DNA from 3 places in the Paenibacillus sp. FSL R5-0923 genome. Region 3 is predicted to be linked to each of the others. Evidence: riboswitches for the same ligand, from Rfam matches in the RefSeq annotation. Region 3 holds a riboswitch; each other region holds the start of a gene.

Region 1 (3,280 bases), 1.0 Mb from region 3:
TTCTGGGGATAGCTGATCCTTTTTAATAGAAGTCGTTAAGATGCCCACACCGATAGGTTTAGTCAAAATCAGCTTGTCTCCTACCTGCGCACCTGCATTCGTTCTTACTTTGTCCGGGTGCACAAGGCCCGTAACGGCCAATCCAAATTTAGGCTCTTTATCGTCGATGGAATGTCCGCCCACAAGCGTTGCTCCTGCTTCCTGCACTTTATCTGCTGCACCGCGCAAAATGTCACCGAGAATGCTTTTGTCCAAAACAGAAATAGGGAAGGCCACAATATTAAGCACTGTAAGCGGCTTGCCGCCCATAGCATAAATATCACTTAACGCATTAGCTGCTGCAATTTGCCCAAAGGAATAAGGGTCATCCACGATCGGCGTGAAAAAATCAACAGTTTGCACTAACGCCAGATCATCACTTAATCGATATACCCCAGCGTCATCACTGGTATCCAGACCTACAAGTAGATCCGGATTAGGAACGGTTGGTGGTAGACTGCGAATAACCTGCATGAGATCGGCGGGACCGATTTTGCAGCCGCAGCCCCCTTTTGAAGATAATGAGGTCAATTTTATGGTTTCGGCTTGAGACATCATGACTCAGCTCCTTTAGATAGTTAATCTCGAATATCTTTAATCTTACATCAGTAGACAGCATTGTACAAAATACAGACATACAGAAGAACGCCCCGTAGCCAGTACATACTCCCCGGCTATGGGACGCCCCTCATTTCTCACTTACCACTAAGATCAACTAATCTGCTGAGTTTCCTGCTGTTTCTCCAAAAACCGCTGAAGTATAGCATTAAATTTCTCCGGCTGACACAGATTACTAGGATCTAATGCGTTAGGGATGATCACTAACTGAGCATGTGGCAGCTGAGACACCATATCCTTCATACAATTAACTCCAAATTCACTAAAGTCACCTACAATACATAAGGCGGGACGCTTAAAAGACTTTAAGCATCTAGTGTAATCCACATGGCTCGTAGCCAGCCTTTGCCGATACAATTCCCGTGGACGTTTATCGAGAAGTCCTCTTCTAATCTCGTTATAAGCCAGATTCCAGCGTTCCCGGTACATCATACGAATCGAAGGCAGTACAAGCTCACTTGGAGCGTAATACATTAACCAACTACAATAAGCAGCCATAAGCTGGATTTTACCAATTATCGTTGACGCCTGACTTCTACAAAAGCTATCCGCGACAACAATCGCTTTTACTCGCTCTGGATATTGTTTCGCAATATGTTGAACGACAAGCCCCCCATAGGCACTCCCAACAAAAACAGCCTCACGAATACCCAAATCATTTAATAGCATTATTATATCTAGACATTGGGTTTCAATAATCTCGTTTGGGGCCTGCAGTAATTCACCTGATTTGCCATTCCCCCGTAAATCACACAGAATCACTTTATATTTATCAGAAAAATACTCTAATTGTGGCTTGAACATACTATGTGTTAATCCATGTCCATGGATAAACACAACCGGAGTCCCTGTTCCATTGATTTCGTAATAGAGCGAAGTTCCATTCAGTTTAGCAATAGGCAAAGTTAACACCTCTTTCATAGATAGGTTCTACAACTATATCTGCTTTTTAACGCAGCAAAAAACCACAGAGGGATTCTCTGTGGCTATTCATCATCAAATACGCCATTCATCCTCTCTCCATACGCTTACGAGGTTAGCTGTCGGATTCGGGCAGTGAGAGTTGCCCTACCTGCATGGATGCATTTATGCACCTGGAACAGGATTCACCCCATAACTAGTACCGATTGTTACACTGGTTCCCAGTTGTTGGTTCCCCCGCTTTCCTTAACGGAAATTAAGCGGACTTCTTATGTAATTGTCAGTTATGTGATGAATCATACTCCGTGTAAGGTTTCTTGTAAAGTTGAGCCGTGGGCAAAATAATGTTGAAAGCCATGCTTTTCATTTCATATTGAGCATACACTTCGTTTTCTCTTTCTTTTACTCTTGTTTACTCAATATATCTAAAAAAAGCCTAGCGGCCATCAGAGATCAATCCCTGAACCACTCGGCTTCGTTATACAATCATATGGCTACAACAGATCGGCGTTTTTCAATGCATGCTCCCAGCTCGGAAAAAAGAACAGCGCACTTCTCATAAGATCAGGATCGCTTTGCTTCACTTGTTTTTTGCTGATCGAGCTTCCATCGGTTTGAAGCTTTTTGATACGACTTAACACTTCATCAGCCTCCAAAGGAATTTCCATTGAAACACTCCTTTCTCAGTGACCTGGTTTCCAATCATTTTCTCCATAATATGCAAATTTATTCTTCATTTCGGTTTATACGAATTAAACCAGCTGATAGACCGGTTGTTCAGCAATAAAATAAGTGGGAATCATTGGGTATTTCTGTGCCAGAACTTCAGCTAAATATTTCATTCCTGGAGCTTCACTTTCCGCATGTCCTAACATAATCAGTGCTTTTGATCTGCCTTGGTGGACAGCATCCCTCACATATTCTGGAGTTTCCCATTCGGGGCCCTCGCCAGCAATAATTAAATCAAGATTATGCTGATTAAAAAGAGGAATAGCCATCGTCCCACCTCCTCTGTAACCTACTAATATCCCCACTTGTCTGCATGTCTGGGATAGGTCTCCGGCAGCACGTACATAGGAGATGCCTAGCTTTCTTTTTATATACAGAGCCGCTTCACTTACCGTCATAGCTGGAATCGATAGGATTGTAGCAGTGGATTGCTGCTCAACCACATAGGCTGACCATTCAAGCTCTCGTAGCAAGCCCACCATGATCCCATCCGGTTGATGCCGATGCCAATAATCATGATAACGAAAAATAGCCAGTTCAGAACGCTCAATCAAACTCCGTTTCGCGCGAGACACAGGGTCAGCCTCTAACCACTTGCTCGTCTCATGATGACTGTAAAACACACCTTCATGTGTGATCAACAAATTGGCGTTCATAGCAACCGCTCGTTCCACAACATATTGCGTAGCGCAAAATGCCGTAACCATACCTGTAATCACCATTTCCGGATTCCCCGGCTTAAGAGTATCCACAGTCCCATCTATCTGTTCCATGGCTCCTATTAAATCTTCCAGAATCGTTCTAATTGTCACGCTCACTTTAATCCGCCCTTTGAGATCCATACTACTAATCTATCAACTTATAAATAACCCGCCCTTAATCGATATAAGGACGGGTTCACAGTTCATTATTTGAGCAGCTTGCCCACTCTATGATTTCGTGGCAGAGGTGATAATTCGATGGAAAGCTGGCT
Region 2 (3,280 bases), 550 kb from region 3:
TGGCAGCATCCACATAGAGAGAATCTCCAGAACGTTCGTAAGTGGATTAGGGTTCTCAAAAGGATGTGATGAATTGGCTCCGAAGAAGCCGCCACCATTGGTACCCAAATGCTTGATCGATTCCAGAGAAGCTACTGGACCGATAGCGATTTGTTGCGTTTGTCCCTCTAGTGTAGTGACTTCAAGTGATGGCTTGAGCGTTTGTGGCACATGTAGTCCTACGAGTACCAATGAAACCAGCAGAGCTAGAGGAATGAATACACGAATATGTGCTTTAACGAAATCCTCGAAGAAGTTCCCGACTGATTTCCGTCCTGTGATTCCTCTGACAAAGGCAACCGCAACAGAAAATCCGCTCGCTGCAGACGTGAACATCATCATCGTGATGACAGCCATTTGTGAAAAATACGAAAGTCCCGTCTCCCCGCTGTAATGCTGCAGGTTTGTATTAGTCATAAAGCTGATCACCGTATTGAACGAAAGCGTCTGTTCCATATCCGCAATTCCATTCGGATTTAGCGGTAATCCCCGCTGCAATCGAAGAAAGATATAACTGAAAGTAACCAGTACGATATTCGTTAAAACAAAGCTAAGCGCATACTTTTTCCAGGACATACCGTCCCGTTTTTTCAGGCCGATCAGCTTATAAATTCCTTTTTCCATGCCTCCAAACCATCGATCCGTACGGTTCGGTTCATTAGAAAATACATAATATAAATACGTGCCCATCGGCTTAACCAGCAAGATAAGAATTACGATTACAGCAACTATTTGCAAAATGCCCATGAATGCCCCTCCTTAAAATTTCTCCGGATGAATCAATGCGTAAACCAGATATACAAACAACAGTAGGGTAACAGCGATTACTAGAATCACAACTTATCCCTCCCTGTATCCTCAACTACACCTGCGCACCAGCGCATAAATCCATAAAACAACCCGTAAATTACAGCTAACGAAGCTACCATATACAGATCCATCATATCTCCCGCACTCCTTCTTTTATCCTTGATGAGGTGATTTATCGATTAGAAAATCAGCATCACCACTGTGGGAATAGATTACATAACTTGCACCAAGTCTTTTATAGACCAATCTAGGATTTATTGAGCTTGTGATTACAAAAATCGGCTGCGTCGTCCAAGTGCGGCACATCTGAATGTAGCGGCAGCATAACGTAAAGCTGCTCTCGAACAGATATACCCGTCCTACCGGGAACGGCGGGCGAAACCAAGTATTCTGATGGCGGGTATCAACTAGAACGACTTGTTCAATCCCCATCTCTTCGAGTAGGGCCTTCTCAGGCAAGTTGTTGGTCAATCCGGCCATCTTAATGCCTCTGAATTTTAGAAGCTTAATAAAATGTTCGCCTGCCTTCGTTGGCGCACATACCAGTACATATTCATTCTGATCTGTCATCTCTTATTCTCCTCAAATGCTTTGCTTGTAAGATCAGAGCTTGATCACCCTGATCTTGAAAGAAAAGCTACCGCTAATGATGAATATAACGACCTCTTCGTGAGGTTTTCCATAAATGCTTTGCTTAAAAAAGCACAGCAAAAAGCCACAAAGGATTCTCCTCTGTGGCTCGCTAGCGGTCACATTGCACTCATCCTCTCTCCATACGCTTACGAGGTTAGCTGTCGGATTCGGGCGGTGAGAGTCGCCCTACCTGTATAGATGCGAGCTCACTCGCATCTTCTACAGGATTCACCCCATAACCGGCTTCCGACTCTCACATCGTCTGCCGATTGTTGGTTCCCCCGCTTTCCTTATCGGAAATTAAGCGGATCAAATATTCGATTGTTGTTGAAACAGGAGTAATCATACCCTTATGCAGGAAGAATTGTAAAACCTGATTGATGCCAAAATAATGCAAATTAAAAACTATTTTCGCGTTGGATAGCGCTTACTTGATATCCAATCTCTCTATATCTCTTGTTTACTCGAGTTTTAATCCATTAGCGAAAAGCGGGCATACCATGTGATTTTATTCACCACAAATGTAGAAATCTCAAAAAATCGCCTTTATAGGTAAGAAAACAAGAAGTCGAGATTAAGCGAGGAAGAAGCCCGATAACTCGCAATAAATACCTATTTGGTTCCCTTTTCCGTCGTAGTAGGCAGGATTTGGTTTAAATCGCGCTCAAAAGAACACTTTCTGTTTTTACAGAAACACCTTGAAAAGAGTATGATTCGGGTTGAATCTATTTCACAAAATACATTCAACGCTGAGTTCCTGTATTTGCAGGGAACGGGGGAACCATCAGGCCACATGGCCTACTTGGGGTGAATCCGAAGGAGACTGTTCAAGTCTCACATAGGTAGGGCGACTCTCACCGTCCGAATCCGACAGCTAACCTCGTAAGCGTAAAGAGAGAGACCCTTGATCCGCCACGCTTTGGCACAGGTATGTGTATACCTGTATTCCAAAACCGCAGCAGAGGTCCTCCTCTTGCTGCGGTTTTTGCGTTACCTGAATCTATAGGGTGATAGCATGCTGGACGGGGTGAAAGGAATGAAACACTATTATTGGGGAACTCAGCAAGGGCTACTTGAGCCGATAAGTCTAAATTATGTTTGCTTTGGAGCGTTGTGGTTCGAAGAGGATCATCACAGAACTATTGTCGGCTATGCTTTTGGTCAGAAGCAGATTGAATCACTTCGCCATTTCAGCAGCCCATCTACCTGTGAATACTGTATGGACCGAACAATTATATACGAAATATATAAAAATATCCGAGAAAAGCAACAGCTGCAGGATTGGTCAGCACACCAACGTTTTCCGTGGCTCACCGCTTTTAAGGAACCGTGGAAAGACGTTGCAGTCGGTTGGTACGTAATGAGATCCCGCAACACCTTTCCCTTACATTTATCCGTTATACGCAAACAGAAATTCCGACTATGGCTGGAGCATGCCGCAGTCTGTGAGAATGAAGCTGAAATGCTCGCCTGTATAGAGAAGGCTAACGTCATTCACCATGTAAATCTTAAGCTTTTGGAAACCTAAGGAGGAGAAACCTGTCATGGACCAGCGAAGACTATCTCGCATAGAAGTATTCGTCTTTGATTCACCAGAGCCTATTCACTATGGAATGGAGGCTGATCAAGACAGCCGTTATGGCATCCTGAAACTTACCTGTAAAGGAGGTAGCAGCTGGGGGGCATGTCTTATCTCTGCCAATACCAAAACTTTCGACCTTATTAAATGGAGTTCTTTTCTCAGAATGATATACCATTGCCGGCTAGAGGAAGCGATAGATAAAGTACGTACCCATGG
Region 3 (3,280 bases):
ACAAATTTTCCGTAGAGCAAAGGAGCTTTTCCAAGAGGGGTACAATTTTAGTTTCATGATTAATCCGCTGGAGGATTTGTTCCGTGGTGAGGTGACAGTGAAGCAATATTTAATGCTAGATGAAGCACTGGTACAGACGGCTTTTATGCAGTGGACACTTGAGAAAGATGAGCTACTAAGTGACTTGTGTACCCGTTTTATTCATCGTAAACTGTATAAATATGTTGAGGTGGAGAATCTCGATACAGATATGATTTCTGAAATTCGCAGCAGTTTTGCGGCAGCGGGACTTCACCCAGAATATGATTTGGAGATTGATTTTCCGACAGATCTGCCCTATGATGTGTTCCGTCCGGGAGAAGCTTTTGACAATAAACAAATTCTGCTGCTTGATCGGCATGATCATCTGCGGGAAATTTCAGAGGTGTCGGATATTGTGCGTTCTATTAGCGGCATTCACCGTGGAAGATATCATCTTTATTTTCCTCAGGATAAGTTGAGAAATGCGCTTACGCGATTGCCTGCTTCTATTGCAGAGATTTTTGCAAAATAATACAAGAAAATATGGGATTTTTGACAAGAAGAGTAGAAATATAAGATATAACGGATAGCTTGAAACTTATATTGTCTTATATTTAAAAAAGAACAAGGAGTGAGGGTTAAAATGTTTCTGTTTGACACACATACGCATCTGGATGCACCTCAATTCGACGAGGATCGCGAAGAAGTTATCGCTCGTGCTGTAGAAGCAGGAGTTAGCAAGATGATTAATATCGGATTTAATCGGGAGACGATTCCCTCAACGATGAAGCTGGCGGAATCTTATGATTATATTTATGCGGCAGTGGGTTGGCATCCTCAGGATGCAATTGATATGAAAGAAGGAGATCTCGATTGGATTGCTTCTCTATGCAGTCATAAAAAAGTAGTGGCTATTGGTGAAATCGGACTGGATTATTACTGGGATACTTCTCCCAAGGATGTGCAACATGAAGTTTTTCGCAAGCAAATTGGACTAGCCCGTGAACTAAATATGCCGATTTGTATTCATGATCGTGATGCCCATGAGGATGTTGTACGGATTTTACGGGAGGAAAAAGCAAATGAGGTTGGAGGCGTGATGCACTCGTTCTCAGGAAGCTGGGAAACAGCTAAAATGTGCTTGAATCTTGGTTTTCATTTATCCTTTGGAGGACCCATTACGTTCAAAAATGCAAGAGTGCCAAAAGAAGTGCTTGCGCAGACCCCACTAGACCGATTATTGATCGAAACCGATGCTCCATATTTGACTCCACACCCCTTCCGCGGGAAGCGAAATGAGAGCGCTCATGTGAAGCTTGTAGCAGAGGCAGCAGCTGAAATTAAAGGGTTAACATGGGAAGAATTGGCTAAAATAACGTATGCGAACGCACTGGAACGATTTGGGATTGAGTGAAAACGGGAGCAAAACAGGCGAAAAATAGAGAATGGCCGATATATTAAACTTTTTTAATATAAAAACGGCTGAATATTACAATATTTTAACCATATTTTTGCGTAAACGTGGTTGAATCGTCCTTTACAACATGCATCAAAACAGGATATCATCTTTTCAGTGATGTGAGCTGTGTTATAGTGACAGCCATTGATTCATGGATCGTCTCGCTGAGTCTCCGTATGGAGAACGGGGGAACCAATATTGACCTGCCGCATGCCTGTATTTTAAATACGGTTTAGACGTGCCGTAGGACAGTATTTGATTTCTTCACGTGGTCTTTGGGGTGAATTTAAGGGCAACCGCCATGAGCGGGTGACCTGAAATAGGGCGTCTCTCTTTCGTCCGAACCCGACAGCTAACCCCGTAAGCGCAAGTAAGAGAGGCAACCTCGTGCACAAGCATTCTCTATTCTGATATTGGAGAAGCCACGAAAGAGTCCTCAGTTGAACTCTTTTTAGGCTTTTTTATTTTTGAATAAATAGAATGTTGCCCACATACTGTTATATAACAGAGGTGGGAGTAGCTGTGCCGAGCAGGCGATCCATGAGCAGGAGACGCTAAGTTATTACGTGCGTGTCCTGTGACAATCTCAAATAGTTTCGTCAAAGGAATTCAGTCCTCATGATATACAATTGACGACGGGGCTATGTAAGGAGGATGGAGAGAATGGGCGTATTCCAACCAGAAGTATCCCATGATTCGCAGTCATCCAGCAGGTCTTTCGCATTACGGTGGGAGCAAGTAAATACTCGCGTACTTTTACTTGCAGGCGTGATTTCAGTCGCTATCGCGCTACTTATTCTGCTGTACGTACACGGTCAAAGTAACAAACAATTATTTTTAGTAATAGACGGGCAAACACAGACGCTTGAAACGCGAGAAGCGCTTCTTGGTGATGTGTTGGAGAAAGAGCAAATTTCGCTGCAGCCGCATGATGAACTATCTTTAGGACTGAGTGATGAAATAAAAGACGGTGACCGTGTCGTTATCAATCGTGCGCAGAAAATTAGTCTTACTGCGGATGGAGCAACAAAAACGTTATATACGACCGAAGACACAATTGGTAAAGCAATTGAGAAAATGGGCATTACCCTAGAAGGTCATGATAAGATTTTCCCTTCGTTAGACACCACCATTTCTGCAAACATGGAGGTTAAGATTGTTCGCATCAACAAACAGACTGTACAGCGATCAACTAACTTACCCTTCAGAGTCATCAAGACAGCAGACCCCTCCCTTACTGTGGGAACAGTTAGAGTGGCACAGGCAGGCAAACCAGGCGTCATGATTCAGCATATTGAAAAGATCTACCAAGACGGAGAACTGGCCTCTATGCGCATGATTGGTAAGGAAGTACAAACGGTAACGAAAGATAAGATTATTGCCGTTGGTACCAAAGCACTTCCTAAGCCGGCTGTAGCTAAGACTACAACAACTTCCAAATCAAACACCACTTCAAAAACGGCTAAGGTTAGCGCCAAGACTAATAACGTCACAAGCAAGGCTGGCGTAGACTTTGAGTACAAGAAGATGATTAAGAACGTCTCCATGACAGCTTATTCATCAGAAGAGCCAGGTATTGGTACCAAAACTGCCTCCGGAACACGCGTAACGGAAGGTCGTACAATTGCGGTAGACCCGAATGTAATCCCTATTGGCTGGTGGGTATATATCGAGGGGCTTGGATTCCGCCGAGCAGAAGATACTGGCGGTGCCATTAAAGGCAATAAAGTAGATGTCTATTACGATTCACTGAGCCATGTCCGTAATTTCGGTCGTAAATCACGTACCGTTTATGTGATT

Evidence for each region. A riboswitch is a leader RNA that binds a small molecule or an ion and turns the genes downstream of it on or off. The one in region 3 is predicted to bind cyclic di-AMP.
Region 1: it holds a riboswitch for cyclic di-AMP, as region 3 does, so the genes downstream of both, MKX35_RS07930 (alpha/beta fold hydrolase) here and MKX35_RS03190 (3D domain-containing protein) in region 3, are expected to answer to the same signal.
Region 2: it holds a riboswitch for cyclic di-AMP, as region 3 does, so the genes downstream of both, MKX35_RS00750 (hypothetical protein) here and MKX35_RS03190 (3D domain-containing protein) in region 3, are expected to answer to the same signal.

Annotation. Positions count from the first base shown of each region.
Region 1 covers NZ_JBBPAT010000001.1:1,752,919-1,756,198, reverse strand. Annotated here, with positions in the region: gene selD (selenide, water dikinase SelD) at 1-594, opposite strand, end outside; gene MKX35_RS07930 (alpha/beta fold hydrolase) at 751-1,578, opposite strand; cyclic di-AMP (ydaO/yuaA leader) riboswitch at 1,667-1,851, opposite strand; gene MKX35_RS07925 (hypothetical protein) at 2,073-2,246, opposite strand; gene MKX35_RS07920 (Nif3-like dinuclear metal center hexameric protein) at 2,331-3,125, opposite strand; gene MKX35_RS07915 (endo-1,4-beta-xylanase) at 3,237-3,280, opposite strand, start outside.
Region 2 covers NZ_JBBPAT010000001.1:163,481-166,760, forward strand. Annotated here, with positions in the region: gene kdpA (potassium-transporting ATPase subunit KdpA) at 1-786, opposite strand, end outside; gene kdpF (K(+)-transporting ATPase subunit F) at 799-876, opposite strand; gene MKX35_RS00750 (hypothetical protein) at 1,003-1,419, opposite strand; cyclic di-AMP (ydaO/yuaA leader) riboswitch at 1,610-1,799, opposite strand; cyclic di-AMP (ydaO/yuaA leader) riboswitch at 2,220-2,385, shown strand; gene MKX35_RS00755 (hypothetical protein) at 2,519-3,010, shown strand; gene MKX35_RS00760 (hypothetical protein) at 3,027-3,280, shown strand, end outside.
Region 3 covers NZ_JBBPAT010000001.1:715,138-718,417, reverse strand. Annotated here, with positions in the region: gene MKX35_RS03200 (HD domain-containing protein) at 1-553, shown strand, start outside; gene MKX35_RS03195 (TatD family hydrolase) at 665-1,435, shown strand; cyclic di-AMP (ydaO/yuaA leader) riboswitch at 1,633-1,862, shown strand; gene MKX35_RS03190 (3D domain-containing protein) at 2,144-3,280, shown strand, end outside.